Regions from separate parts of the Azospira sp. MPR-LB4 genome, predicted to be linked through region 2. Evidence: predicted binding sites of a transcription regulator. Region 2 holds the regulator's gene; the other holds the start of a gene.
The links. The regulator HrcA, encoded in region 2, represses chaperone genes, less so after heat shock. The targets are predictions, from matches to a motif close to TNTTAGCACTCNNNGNCNNNGAGTGCTAANA.

Region 1 (7,138 bases), 790 kb from region 2:
CGGCTTCAAGACCTGGCTGAAAAGGCAATAGGGACGGCCATCTTCAGGCAGCCATAGCCGAAATGCCCGTCCTTGCTGCCTCCCAGCTGAGGCGATGAGAGCAGAGACAACGTGCGGGAAGGAGGAGCGCAGGCTCGGGCGGGGCGCCATGACACCCGGCGGCAAGAGGAAATGAAGGACGACGGGGCCTGCCGCGACACTGCCTTCGGACGGGGCTCTCCGGGACCGGCTACGCCGAAAGGAAAGGGACGGGCGCCGCCAACGGCGCCGCTGCGGCGGTTCTAACGGAAGGAACCGGAGCGCCTCAGCCCCGGGGCAGCAGGCGCTCCAGTTGCTGGGCGAAGGCGTGGCGGTCGGACTGGCTCATGGCGGCAGGGCCGCCGGTGTCGACGCCGGAAGAGCGCAGGGTATCCATGAAATTGCGCATGGACAGGGCGGCCTGGATGGAGCCCTTGTCGTAGGGCTCGCCCCGGGGCGTCAGCACCCGGGCGCCCTTGGCGATGACTTCCGCTGCCAGGGGAATGTCGGCGGTAATGACCAGATCCCCCGCCGCCACCCGGGCGACGATTTCGTTGTCCGCCACGTCGAAGCCCTTGGGCACCTGGATGCTGCGCAGGTAGGGCGAGGGCGGCGCGTAGAGGGCCTGGTTGGCCACCAGGGTGACCAGGATTTGGGTGCGCGTCGCCACGCGGAAGAGAATTTCCTTGATGGCCTTGGGGCAGGCATCGGCATCGACCCAGATTTGCATGGTCAGCGGGTTCCGAATGGGAAGAATGGCCGGCAGCTTACCGCAAGCGCCCCCAACTGGCAGCGGGGCGGGCCGGATTCCGTCCGCCGCCCGGAACCGGGACCGGGGAACTTCGCCGGACGGGAGTGCCGCTGGCACCGGCAGAAGGAGCCCCGCCGGCGGAGCTGCGGCGGTGTCGGCAGGCAATCCCAAAAGAAAAAGCCCGGTTTCAAGCCGGGCTTTTTTGCAGCAGATGCTGGCAGGGGTGAATTACATGCCCATGCCCATGCCGCCCATACCACCCATGCCACCCATGTCGGGCATGCCGGCGGCGGGCTTGTCTTCGGCCAGCTCGGCCACCATGCAGTCGGTGGTCAGCATCAGGCCGGCGACGGAAGCGGCGTTCTGCAGAGCGGTGCGCTCGACCTTGGTGGGGTCCAGCACGCCCATTTCCACCATGTCGCCGTACTCGCCGGTGGCGGCGTTGAAGCCGAAGTTGCCCTTGCCTTCAACCACCTTGTTCACCACCACGGAAGGCTCGTCGCCGGCGTTGGCAACGATTTCGCGCAGGGGCTGTTCCAGGGAGCGCAGCACGATCTTGATGCCGGCGTCCTGGTCATGGTTGTCGCCCTTCAGGTTGCCCAGGTTGGCGCGGGCGCGCAGCAGGGAAACGCCGCCGCCGGGGACGATGCCTTCTTCAACGGCAGCGCGGGTGGCGTGCAGGGCGTCTTCGACGCGGGCCTTCTTTTCCTTCATTTCGACTTCGGTGGCAGCACCCACCTTGATCACGGCCACGCCGCCGGCCAGCTTGGCCACGCGTTCCTGCAGCTTTTCGCGGTCGTAGTCGGAGGTGGCGGCTTCGATCTGGGCACGCACCTGGGCCACGCGGGCCTTGATGGCGTCTTCGGAACCGGCGCCGTCGATGATGGTGGTGTTTTCCTTGCCCACTTCGATGCGCTTGGCCTGGCCCAGGTCATCCAGGGTAGCCTTTTCCAGGGTCAGGCCCACTTCTTCGGAGATCACCTGGCCGCCGGTCAGGATGGCGATGTCTTCCAGCATGGCCTTGCGACGGTCGCCGAAGCCGGGAGCCTTGACGGCCACGGTCTTCAGGATGCCGCGGATGTTGTTCACCACCAGGGTGGCCAGGGCTTCGCCTTCCACGTCTTCAGCGATGATCAGCAGGGGACGGCCGGCCTTGGCGACTTGTTCCAGCACGGGCAGCAGGTCGCGGATGTTGGAGATCTTCTTGTCGAACAGCAGGACGAAGGGATTGTCCATGACGGCAATCTGCTTGTCCGGGTTGTTGATGAAGTAGGGGGACAGGTAGCCGCGGTCGAACTGCATGCCTTCGACGACGTCCAGTTCGTTATTCAGGGACTTGCCGTCTTCAACGGTGATGACGCCTTCCTTGCCGACCTTTTCCATGGCATTGGCGATGATGGTGCCAATGTCAGCGTCGGAGTTGGCGGAGATGGAACCGACCTGGGCGATTTCCTTGGTGGTGGCACAGGGCTTGGAAATCTTCTTCAGCTCTTCGATGGTGGCGGCGACAGCCTTGTCGATACCGCGCTTCAGGTCCATCGGGTTCATGCCGGCGGCCACGTACTTCATGCCTTCGCGCACGATGGCCTGGGCCAGCACGGTGGCGGTGGTGGTGCCGTCACCAGCCAGGTCGGAGGTCTTGGAAGCGACTTCCTTGACCATCTGGGCGCCCATGTTGGCGAACTTGTCCTTCAGTTCGATTTCCTTGGCCACGGACACACCGTCCTTGGTCACGGTGGGGGCGCCGAAGGAGCGCTCCAGCACCACGTTGCGGCCCTTGGGGCCCAGGGTCACCTTGACCGCGTCGGCCAGGACGTTGATGCCTTCGACCATGCGGGCGCGGGCGGAATCACCGAATTTGACTTCTTTAGCTGCCATTGAAATTCTCCAGAATCTGTTGAATGGGAAAGGGGGAGAGGCTTAGGCCTCGACCACGCCCATGATGTCTTCTTCGCGCATGACCAGCAGTTCCTGGCCGTCCACCTTGACGGTCTGGCCGGCGTACTTGCCGAACAGGACGCGGTCGCCCACCTTCACGTCGGGGGCGTTCTGCTTGCCGGAATCGTCACGCTTGCCGGGGCCAACGGCCAGGACTTCACCCTGATCGGGCTTCTCACCGGCGGAATCGGGGATGACGATACCGGAAGCGGTGGTGCGCTCAGCTTCGACGCGCTTGACGATCACACGGTCGTGCAAGGGACGGATTTTCATAGGGATAGCTCCTTGTAACGAAGTTATTGCAGGGATTCAGGGGCCTGTCGGCCCGGTCAGGCGGGGTGGTGAAGGCCTGGCCTGTTAGCACTCACCCCGAGCGAGTGCTAATAATAGGGGCGCCCCCCTTCGATTTCAAGGGCGGCCAGACACAATTTTCGTTCGCAACCGAACTTGGACCTTTCGCAAGATAACTTGAACCTCCGAACCTCTTGCGAGGCCCCACCGCACATCATGTGCGAGGATGCCCGGTCGAACGACTGCTGAGGCTGAGATACAGCCGCTGATCTGACGGGCTCTTCCTCGGCCGATGCGGTCGCCCCCTGTCATTTGACCGGCAGCTGTGCTTAACAGAGCCGCTATAAAAGGGCGATCGACACGCATGCGGCGCGGCTGAGAATGGCTTGCAACCGCGAAGGCAAGTTGCGCCTCGTGACCACCAAGGTCGACCGCGTATTCGACGTCGCAAACGCGCTTCGGGTTACGCCCTGCGCGGGTTGCCCCACGCAACTGCAAACTGCCCGCCGTAGTACGAGATTTTGGTCGTCAAGCAGTGTTACACTCACCAACAGCCATCACCATGACGATCGGCTAAACTCCCTGGGTAAAATTCAAGGTGCACCGCTGGATACTATTAGACGTGCGCCGACACGAGCAGGAGGCTGGCGAGGCTTTGACGGTTCAGGGGGCGATCAGGGATCGGGCTCCCGACCCTGCTGCTCCTGCACAGGTCAGCATAAGGCGGTCCCACGCCGTGCATGAACACCCGGCCCCGGCAGCAGCGAGGCTCATCGAATAACCCGACCGGTGTTTGTCACAAGGATGCGTTCAATAGAGATTTTCCTTTCATCGCCGGGCGACTGCACTGCAGAGCGGCAGGCGGCCCACGCGGTCGTCGGAAGGCTAAACGACGATCCCCTTGTCAAGCACTTCGCCACACTGGAAGTCGTCGCCTGGGATTGGCAAGGCGGCATTCCCATGGAAGCCCACCAGTCCCCTCAGACCTCGGTGAACCAACGGCTGCCGGTGCCGGAGGCCTGCGAGGTCTACGTGGGCGTCTTCCGCTGCCGTTTCGGTACCCCCTTGCCGGCTGACGATCCCGTGTACAGGAAAGCGGATGGCAAAGCCTTTGGTTCCGGCACCGAATACGAATTTCACCGCGCCTGGGACGCCCGCCGCCGAGGCGCCCCGCAGCCACACCTCTATGTTTATCGTCAGCAGCCGCTTGCCGAGCCCTGCCCCGATTCTGAACAGCTGGCGCGCCTTGAAGCCTTCTTCGCCGCGCCGCCCTTCATGGACGATGACCGGCACGCTGGCTTCGTGCACACCTTCCGAGATGCCGCGGACTTCTCCGCCCAGCTCGAACGCCACCTGCGCGAGCTGATCAGCCAATGGTGCCCGGATGCCCGCGCTCCGCTCGATGACTGGCTGAAACAGCAGGCGAGAACCCTGACCCACGATGCAGGCCCCCGTTACACCGCCGATGCCCACGTGGAAACCGAGATCAGCCGGGTATTCGACTGGCTGCTGGCACGCCCGGCGGCAGTGATGGCGTTTGACGAGTTCCTTGCCGAGATCTGGAAGTTCCTGCCTAACGAAGCGCCTTTTGAACCGCACCGGGAGCAGTTGGGCGGAGTCGCCCGCCAATTGCGAGACGATCCCGTCTGGCAAGCGCCGCCGGATTTCCAGCCAGTCCACGATCTGCTGGAGCAGCTCAACAAGACAGCCCGGGATCAGTATTCGGAAGCTTCCCGGTACGGCCGCGAGCACAAGGAAACTGACCAGCAACGATACCGACGGGACGGACTGGGCCGACTGATGGATGCTTGCTACGGGGCTCGCAAATCGCTCGACAGCTTCGCACCCTACACCCACTACCGCGTGCTGCTGCTGACCGGGCCGGCTGGGCAGGGTAAGACCCACACGCTAGTGCACGAACTCAACCGGGCGCTGGCAAACGGAGAGATCGCCATCGGCCTGCTCGGTCATACCCTGTCGGCCACGGGCGATCTGTGGAGTGCCGTGCTGCAGCGGCTGGGATACCCCGGTAGCAAGGATGTGTTCCTCGACGAACTGGACAACGCAGCCGCCGGGCGCCGGCAACGGGCGCTCATCGTCATCGACGCACTGAACGAGACCACGGACCGGACGCGCTGGAAAGGACAGCTGAACGGCCTGCTGGCGGATATCCTCGCCCGGCCTCATCTCACGGTGGCGCTCGGGGTGCGTAGCGACTATCGGTCGCTCGTGATCCCACCGTTGGCCGAGGGTGCGCCCACCCCCTGGGTGGAATACCTGCACCCCGGCTTTGCCGATGTGGGCGCGGATGCCCTGGCGGTGTATTGCGCCCATTACGGCGTGGCAGTACCGGTTGCACCGCCCATCGGCGAGCTGAGCAACCCGCTCTACGTCCAGCTGCTGGTGAAAAGCCTGCTGGGACGGCGGGACCCGGTGTATTGGCTGCCCTCGTGGCTGGACGTCTGGCAGGGCTGGCTGGCGTATCTGGAGCGGGACACGGTGGGCAAGCTGGAACTGGATGACCCCAGCCGCCGCCATCCCATGCGCCGCACCCTGAACCGGTTGGCCGACGCAATGATCGACGCGGGAACCTTCAGCCTGCTTCGCCATGAGGCGGACCGGATCGCCGAGGAAACCTGCGGCAATCGTAAGGCCATCGCCTATCTGCTGTCCGCCGGCGCCTTGCTGGATCAGACCAACGACTTAGACCAAGACTTCGTGACCTTCGGCTACGAACGCCTGTGCGACACCTTCATCGTTCACAGATTGTTGACAGGGCTGTTCAGGGGCCAGCCAAATCTGGAGGCACGCCGTCAGGCATTGGTCGACGCCGTAGCGCAAGGGGGAAGCCTGCACCCGCTGGCCAGCCCGGCTTTGATGGACCACCCCCTGAATGACAACCGGGCCGGCTTGTTGCGTGCCCTGTGCCTGATGGCGCCCCGCGAGACGGGCGCGGAGATCCCCGCCCTATTGCCGCTGGAATACGAAAGCCCAGAAGGAGACTGGCAGGATCAGGACGACGCGCTGCAGGAGGCCTATCTGGACAGCCTGCGCTGGCGCTATCAGCAGGAAGATTTCGGCAGCGATCCTCAAGGCCTGCTGGATTGGTTCAACGCCCTCGCCGTCTTCCACTCCAAACACGATGAGCTGGACGAACTGATCCGGCTGGCCCTGATCCCCGGACACCCCTTCGCCATGGAACATATCCTCCATCCCTGGTTGTGCGGAATGAGCAGCCCGGGCGATCGGGATGCGGTCTGGAGCATCCACCTGGTTCCCCTGTGGATTGATGATCCCCATTCCAACCTGCGCATCCTGCTGGGCTGGGCAGGCGAGGCGAACCTGAGCGGCCTGCACGCGTCCGTCGCCTTCCCGGCCGCCCACCTGCTGGCTTGGACCACCGCCAGCTCGCAGCGGGCACAGCGGCAATCCGCCATCCGCGGCCTCACCCGAGTGCTTGCCGCCTGCCCCCAGGTATTGCCAGACTTCTTGCCCGATTTCCTGGCGGTGAACGACGCCTACGTGCTGGAAGGCGTCCTGATTGCTGTGCTGGGCGTGATGCTGCACGGCAGGGCTGAAGAGTTCTGTGCGCACGCGGCCCGCTTGGTCCATGAAAGCCAGTTCGCGGAGGGCAACGCCCGCTGGTGCCACCTCACCATCCGCCACTACGCCCGCCGCGTAGTCGAGGAGGCACATGTCCGGGGCTGGCTGGCGGACGTGGATCTCACGGTGGTGCGGCCCCCTTACCAGAGCACGCTGCCGCTGGATGAACTGCCAACTGAGGAAGAACTGAGGAATGCCCAGGAGGCCTCGGGTTTTCGAAGCATTGCCGGCTCGTGCTTTGGTCATGATTTCTACTGGTACGTGATGGGGGCAACCTCGGGTTCCAAACACTTCCTTTCTAAGCCGCTGACAGACTCCCAAGAGCCGAATCGAAGCCTTGGCCGTGTATCCAGCTGGTGGGGAACGGGCGACTCATCACTGTTCGATGTCAATCTCTCGGCGCGCTTCGTGGTCTGGAACACCAGCCAGCTGGGATGGAGCTCCGAGCGTTTCGACGCCTTCGACACCGGCGAATACAACCGCTACACCGGCCGTATGGCGGACGAAGGCAGGACCGAACGGATCGGCAAGAAATAC
Region 2 (7,138 bases):
GGGCCCCTTGGGACGTTTGCTCCAGTGGAGCTTCTGACGCAGCATGGCGAAGTAGCTGTAGCCGGGCGGGTGCAGGAAACAGACGTTGTAGGCGGAGCGGCGCATGCGCACGCAGTCGTCGGGACGGATGTCGAAGGCCACCTGGCCGTCGAAGTGCACCCGGGCGTCGGCGGACTGGATCACCCGCAACTCGATCTCGCAGCGGTCCGACACCGTGATCGGCCGGTTGGTCAGGGAATGGGGACAGAGGGGCACCAGGGCGATGCCGCCCAGGGTCGGGTGCAGGATGGGGCCGTTGGCCGAGAGGGCGTAGGCGGTGGAGCCGGTGGGAGTGGAGATGATGAGGCCGTCGGCCCGCAGGTTGTAGATGAACTCGCCGTCGATGAACAGCTCGAATTCGATCATGCGGCCGATGGCGCCCTTGTCCATCACCACGTCGTTGAGGGCCTGGTTGGCGCAGACTTCCTTGCCGTCCCGGATCACCTCGGCGTCCAGGATCAGGCGCTCCTCCGGCACGAAGCGGCCGTCCAGCAGGTCTTCCATGCAGGACAGCATGTCGCAGCGGGCAATGTCGGTCATGAAGCCCAGGCGACCCTGGTTCACGCCCACCAGGGGCACCTTGTAGCGGGCCAGGTGGCGGGCGGCATTGAGCATGGTGCCGTCGCCGCCGAGGACGATGGCCAGGTCGGCATGGGCGCCGATGAACTGGAAATCGCCGGTCATCCAGCGGCTTTCCCCCACATTGGCGGCCGTATCGGCCTCCACCAGCACCGAGACGCCCCGCTCGCTCAGATACTGGCCGAGGGAACGCAGGGATTCGGCAATTTCCGGGCTGTGGTATTTGCCAATCAGGGCAATGGTGCGGGGAAGTGCCATGGGACGCGAAGGGGAATGGTGACCGGAGCCTTTCATGGCCCGCATTAAACCACAAAACCCCCCGCCCCCGGCGGCACGGCGCGGATGCAACTCCTGGCGGCCCCGGCGATTTTCGGTAAAATCGATTCATGCTCGACAACCGCGCCCGCATCCTGCTCAAGACCCTGGTCGAACGGTACATCGCCGAAGGCCAACCGGTGGGCTCCCGCGCCCTCTCCCGCTTCTCCGGGCTGGACCTGTCGCCGGCCACCATCCGCAACGTCATGGCGGACCTGGAGGAACAGGGTTTCATCGCCAGCCCCCACACCTCCGCCGGCCGCATTCCCACGCCCCGGGGCTACCGCCTGTTCGTGGACAGCCTGCTGGCGGTGCAGCCCCTGCAGGAAAACCAGATCCACGAGATGGAAGGGCAGCTGATCCAGACCCAGCCCCAGCAGCTGATCGGCAACGCCTCCCACCTGCTCTCGGAACTGACCCAGTTTGCCGGCATCGTCGTGACGCCGCGGCGCAAGACGCCGACCATCCGCCAGATCGAGTTTCTCGGCCTCTCGGAAAAGCGCATCCTGCTCATCATCGTCACCACCGACGGCGACGTGCAGAACCGCATCCTGCTCACCGAACGGCCCTACTCGCCGTCGGAGCTGACAACGGCGGCCAATTACCTGAACCACAATTACGCCGGCCTGGACTTCGACCAAATCCGCCAGCGCCTCACCGGCGAAATTCAGCAGTTGCAGGACGACCTGAAGATCCTCATGGCCTCGGCCCTGGAGGCCGGCAACCAGGCCTTGAACGACAGCGCCAGCCAGTACGTCATCTCCGGCGAGAAGAACCTGCTGGAAGTGGAGGAACTTTCCTCCAACATGAAGCGGCTGCGGGAGCTGTTCGACCTCTTCGAACAGAAGACCGGCCTGGTGCGCCTGCTCGACATCTCCAACAACGCCGACGGTGTGCAGATCTATATCGGCGGCGAATCGGGCCTGGCGCCCCTGGACGAATGCAGCGTCGTCACCGCCCCCTACGAGGTGAATGGCCAGGTGGTGGGTTCCGTCGGCGTCATCGGCCCCACCCGCATGGCCTACGAGCGGGTCATCCCCATCGTAGACATCACCGCCAAGCTGCTCTCCTCCGCCCTTACCTACCAGGCCAATACCTGATGCCCTTTTTCCGTCCGGAACCCGAATTCAAGCATGGCACCGCCCCCCAGACCGGGGTTCTGCTGATCAACCTGGGCACCCCCGACGCCCCCACGGCGCCGGCCCTGCGCCGCTATCTCAAGGAATTCCTCTCCGACCCCCGGGTGGTGGAGATTCCCCGCCTCATCTGGTGGCCCATCCTCAACGGCATCATCCTCAACACCCGCCCCGCCAAGTCGGCGGCCAAGTACGCCTCCGTCTGGCTGCCCGAAGGCTCGCCCCTGCGGGTACACACGGAACGCCAGGCCAAGCTGCTCAAGGGCGCCCTGGGCCAGGCCGGCCACCGCCTGGTGGTGGATTACGCCATGCGCTACGGCCAGCCCTCCGTGGCCGATGCCCTGGAGCGGCTGAAGCAGCAGAACTGCACCCGCATCCTGCTGCTGCCCCTCTATCCCCAGTACGCCGGCAGCACCTCGGCCACCGCCCTGGATGCGGCCTACGCCTGGCTGCAGCAGAGCCGCAACCAGCCGGAAATCCGCGCCGTGCGCAATTTCCACGACCATCCCGGCTACATCGCCGCCCTGGCCGCCAGCGTGCGCCAGTACTGGGCGGAGAACGGCCAGCCCGGCCCTTCCTACCGTCTCATGCTGAGCTTCCACGGTGTCCCCAAACGCACCCTGGAACTGGGGGACCCCTACCACTGCGAATGCCTGAAGACCGGCCGCCTGCTCAGCGAAGCCCTGGGCCTGCCCAAGGAGCAGGTGGAAATCTGCTTCCAGTCCCGCTTCGGCAAGGCCGAATGGCTGCAGCCCTACACCGCCCCCACCCTGCACCGGCTGGCCAAGGAAGGGGTGGAACGGGTGGACGTCATCTGCCCCGGCTTCACCTCCGACTGCCTGGAAACCCTGGAGGAGATCGCCATGGAGGGCAAGGCCGATTTCCTCGCTGCCGGCGGCAAGACCTACGGCTACATCCCCTGCCTCAACGAGCGGCCGGACTGGATCGAGGCCCTCGCCGACATCGTCACGACGCACCTTTCAGGCTGGCCTACCCGGGAAGCCCCGGACCAGGCGACCCTGGAACAAAGCGCCCTGCGGGCCCAGGCCCGGGGCGCCTCCCGCTGACCCCCTCTTGAAGACCGGGGCGGCGTCTCCATATTAGACAAGTCTAATCAAGGAGCCCGCCATGGCCGCCCCCGAATCCCTGCACCTGGTCTGCCCCCACTGCCAGGCCGTCAATCGCCTGCCCACCCAGCGCCTGACCGAACAGCCCACCTGCGGCCGCTGCAAGGCAGCGCTGTTCACCGGCGAGCCCCTGGCAGTCAATAGCGCCGCCCTGGAGGCTCACCTGGGCCGCTCCGACCTGCCCCTGCTGGTGGATTTCTGGGCCCCCTGGTGCGGCCCCTGCCGCATGATGGCTCCCGCCTTCGCCCAGGCGGCCCGGCAACTGGAACCCCATTACCGCCTGCTCAAGCTGGATACGGAAGCCGAACCGGCCATGGCCGCCCGCTTCGGCATCCGCAGCATTCCCACCCTGGCCCTCTTCCGCGGCGGCCGGGAAGTGGCCCGCCAGGCCGGCGCCATGGATGCAGCCAACCTGATCCGCTGGCTGCGCAGCGTGGACGTGTAGAAACGCCTCAACCTTTGCTCCGGGAGGCCGTAGACGAGGTAGCCACCCGCCACCCGGAGCCTCCCATGAAAATCGCCTCTACCGACGTCCAGATGGCCGCCAGCCATGCCAGCCTGCAACACCATGAAGTCAGCGAAAGCCTGCGCGTCTGGGTCGGCGACCGGCGACCCGACTTCGAAGGCAACGGCGACTTGGCGACAGCCTCCCCGACATCGCCGGCCACCAGTGTCAGCCTGTCCCCGGAAGCCCTGGCGGCCCAGGCCCAGGACGGGGTGGAGGCTGCCGGCGCCAAGGCCGAAGAGACGCTGGACCCCAAGCTGGCCCTGCTCAAGACCCTGATCGAGTACTTCACCGGCCGCAAGATCGAGCTCCTCAGCCAGACCGATCTCAGCGCCGAAACGGGCACGCTTGCGGGCGGCCAGGCAGCGGGCGGCGTACCGGCCGACGCAGCACCGGCCAAGGCCGGCTACGGGGTGGAATACGACCACCACGAGTCCTACACGGAAATGGAGCAGACCACCTTCTCCGCCCAGGGGGTGGTGCGCACCAGCGACGGCAAGGAAATCAGCTTCGACCTCAACCTGGCCATGAGCCGGCTCTACCACGAGGAAAGCAGCGTCAGCCTCCGCGCCGGCGACGCGGTGAAGAAGGACCCCCTGGTGCTCAATTTCGCCGGCACCGCCGCCCAGCTGACCGACCAGCGCTTCGCCTTCGACATCGACAGCGACGGCAAGGACGACATGATCAACTTCACCAGCGGCGGCAGCGGTTTCCTGGTTTTCGACAAGGACGGCAACGGCAGCGCCACGGACGGCGGCGAGCTGTTCGGCACCCGCAGCGGCGACGGCTTTGCCGAACTGGCCGCCTACGACGCCGACCGCAACGGCTGGATCGACGAGAACGACCCCATTTTCGAACAGTTAAGAATCTGGATCAAAGACGGGGCTGGCCGGGACCAGCTACTTTCCCTGGCAGACAAGGGCGTGGGCGCCATCGGCCTGCAACATCTGGCCACCCCCTTCGAGGTGAAGACGGCGCAGAACCGGCTACAGGCTTCAGTGCTGGCTTCCGGCGTGTTTTTACAGCAGAATGGAGGCGTTGGCTCGATCCAACAACTGGACTTGACTGTATAGCGGCAGGACCGACAAATTAAAGCCGAGGACCAAGGGAGATTATGGCTCGTATCGCCGATTTGAAAATCTGGGTGCGCCTCACCGCAGCCATCTGGTTCATGCTCATTGCCGTATGGACAGGCATGATCGTCTGGGAATCCGAAGTCAATCGGGAAACAGCCATCGGCCAAGCCAAGGATTTTGCCGGCAGCATCCACGAAATGACCATGGCCGGCCTCACCGGCATGATGATCACCGGCACCGTCGGCCAGCGCGAAGTCTTCCTCGACCAGATCAAGCAGCTCTCCGTCATCAAGGACCTGCACGTGGTCCGCGGCGAAGCCGTGAGCAAGATTTTCGGCCCCGACACCAAGGACAAACGTCCCATGGACAGCATCGAGCAACAGGCAATGCAGAGCGGCAAGGCCTATACCGCCGTGCATGAAGAAAACGGCGCCACCTACCTGCGGGTGGTCACCCCCACCCTGGCTTCCACCAACTACCTGGGCAAGAACTGCATCATGTGCCACCAGGTGCCGGAAGGGTCCGTCCTCGGCCTGGTCAGCATGAAGGTTTCCCTCGACAAGGTGGACGCCGAGGTCAACGCCTTCCGCCTGAAGATCGCTGCCGCCGCCTTCGGTGCCAGCCTGCTGCTGCTGGCGGTGATCTACCTGTTCATCCGCCACTTCGTCACCATTCCCATCGAGCATCTGACCCACGGCCTGCAGGACATCGCCACCGGCGAAGGGGATCTCACCCGCCGCCTGGAAGTGAAGGGCCGGGACGAAGTGGGCCTGGCCGCCACCGTCTTCAATCAGGTGATGGAGAACTTCTCCACCCTGGTGCGCCAGGTCAGCCAGTCCGCCACCGAGGTTTCCGCCAAGGCCCATGCCCTGGCCCAGAGCGCCTCCCAGGTGGCCGACGGCTCCCACCAGCAGAACGAGAAGTCCGTCACTGCCGCCTCCGCCGTGGAACAGATGGTGTCGTCCATCGCCGCCATTTCCCAGAGCGCCGAGCACGTACAACAGCAGTCTCAGGAAAGCCTGAAGCGCTCCGAGGAGGGCAACAAGAGCCTGGGCCACCTGCTCGAGGAAATGAACAACGTGGAGCAGACGGTCAAGGAAATGGCCGAGTCGGTGAATGAGTTCGTGCGCAACACCGACGCCATCAACAAGATGACCCAGGAAGTGAAGGACATCGCCGAGCAGACCAACCTGCTGGCCCTCAACGCCGCCATCGAGGCGGCCCGGGCCGGCGAGCAGGGCCGGGGCTTCGCCGTGGTGGCCGACGAGGTGCGCAAACTGGCCGAGAAGTCCTCCCGCTCCGCCAGCGAGATCGATGCCATCACCGAAACCCTCTCGGCCCAGTCGGTCAATGTGCGGCGGGCCATCGAAGAGGGCCTGGGCCACCTGTCCTCCAGCCAGGCTTCGGTCACCAACGTGGCCGACATCCTGCAGGCCGCCAACGGCTCCGTCACTGAAGTGGGCCACGGCCTGGATGCCATCGCCGGCGCCACCGACGAGCAGCGCCGGGTCAGCGGCGAAGTGGCGGACAGCATCGAGGCCATCGCCGCCATGGCCCGGGAAAACAACGAATCCGTGGAGCAGACGGCTGCCGCTGCCCAATCCCTGGAAGCCCTGGCCGATTCCCTGCAGAACACGGTGGGGCGCTTCAAGGTCTGATCCCGGACCGCCCACAAAAAACGCCCGGCAGGCACCAAGCCTCCGGGTGTTTTCTTTTGTTGCGGCGCTGCCGGCGGCGGTCAGTCCGCTATTCGATGGGCGGCAGCAACTCCAGGTCGCAGTCGAGCTCGGCGTAATCAACGCCGCCGCTGCGGGCACCGCCCCCCTCCACCGCCTTGTCGCCGAAACGGGCCAGGATCTTGTCCGCCTCCCGCAGCCGCTCCACCACCCGGGCCATGAGGGCACGGCGCATGCGCTCGATCAGCTCTTCCGAGGCCAGTTCCAGGGCCGGGCCGCTGACCTCGAGGAATACGGTGGGCTCCAGGGTGACCACGCTGGCACTGCGCTCCGGGCTTTCCGGATGCAGGTAGGCCATTTCCCCCAGCACCTCGCCGGCCCCCAGGCGGCAGATGGCGCGTCCGTCCCGGGAGACTTCGGCATAGCCGCTGACGATGATGCCGAAGCGCCGGTCCTCGTCCCCTTCCCGCATCAACTCCACCTTGGGCGCAATCTCGCGCCAGATGCTGATGCGCAGCACCTCCCACAGTTCCACATCCTCGAAGCTGGCGAAGAAGGGCAGCTGCCGCAGCCGGTCGAAGCGGACCATGTCCCGGGCCGTGTCGTCCTCGTCCAGAATCTGGTAGCGGACGGTGGACAGGTCCTTGGCGAAATCGGCCCCGTTGCGGTAGCGGCTGTAAAGGTC

Region 1: AC3QLZ_RS08175 (co-chaperone GroES) is a predicted target of HrcA. The motif match lies at 3,063-3,093, and genes of this name have one in related genera.

The regions. Positions count from the first base shown of each region.
Region 1 covers NZ_CM179521.1:1,751,613-1,758,750, forward strand. Annotated here, with positions in the region: gene AC3QLZ_RS08165 (YaiI/YqxD family protein) at 305-748, opposite strand; gene groL (chaperonin GroEL) at 998-2,647, opposite strand; gene AC3QLZ_RS08175 (co-chaperone GroES) at 2,690-2,980, opposite strand; gene AC3QLZ_RS08180 (NACHT domain-containing protein) at 3,803-7,138, shown strand, end outside.
Region 2 covers NZ_CM179521.1:958,233-965,370, forward strand. Annotated here, with positions in the region: gene AC3QLZ_RS04360 (NAD kinase) at 1-876, opposite strand, end outside; gene hrcA (heat-inducible transcriptional repressor HrcA) at 1,005-2,033, shown strand; gene hemH (ferrochelatase) at 2,033-3,136, shown strand; gene trxC (thioredoxin TrxC) at 3,198-3,641, shown strand; gene AC3QLZ_RS04380 (FG-GAP repeat domain-containing protein) at 3,707-4,774, shown strand; gene AC3QLZ_RS04385 (methyl-accepting chemotaxis protein) at 4,816-6,435, shown strand; gene AC3QLZ_RS04390 (protein kinase domain-containing protein) at 6,524-7,138, opposite strand, start outside.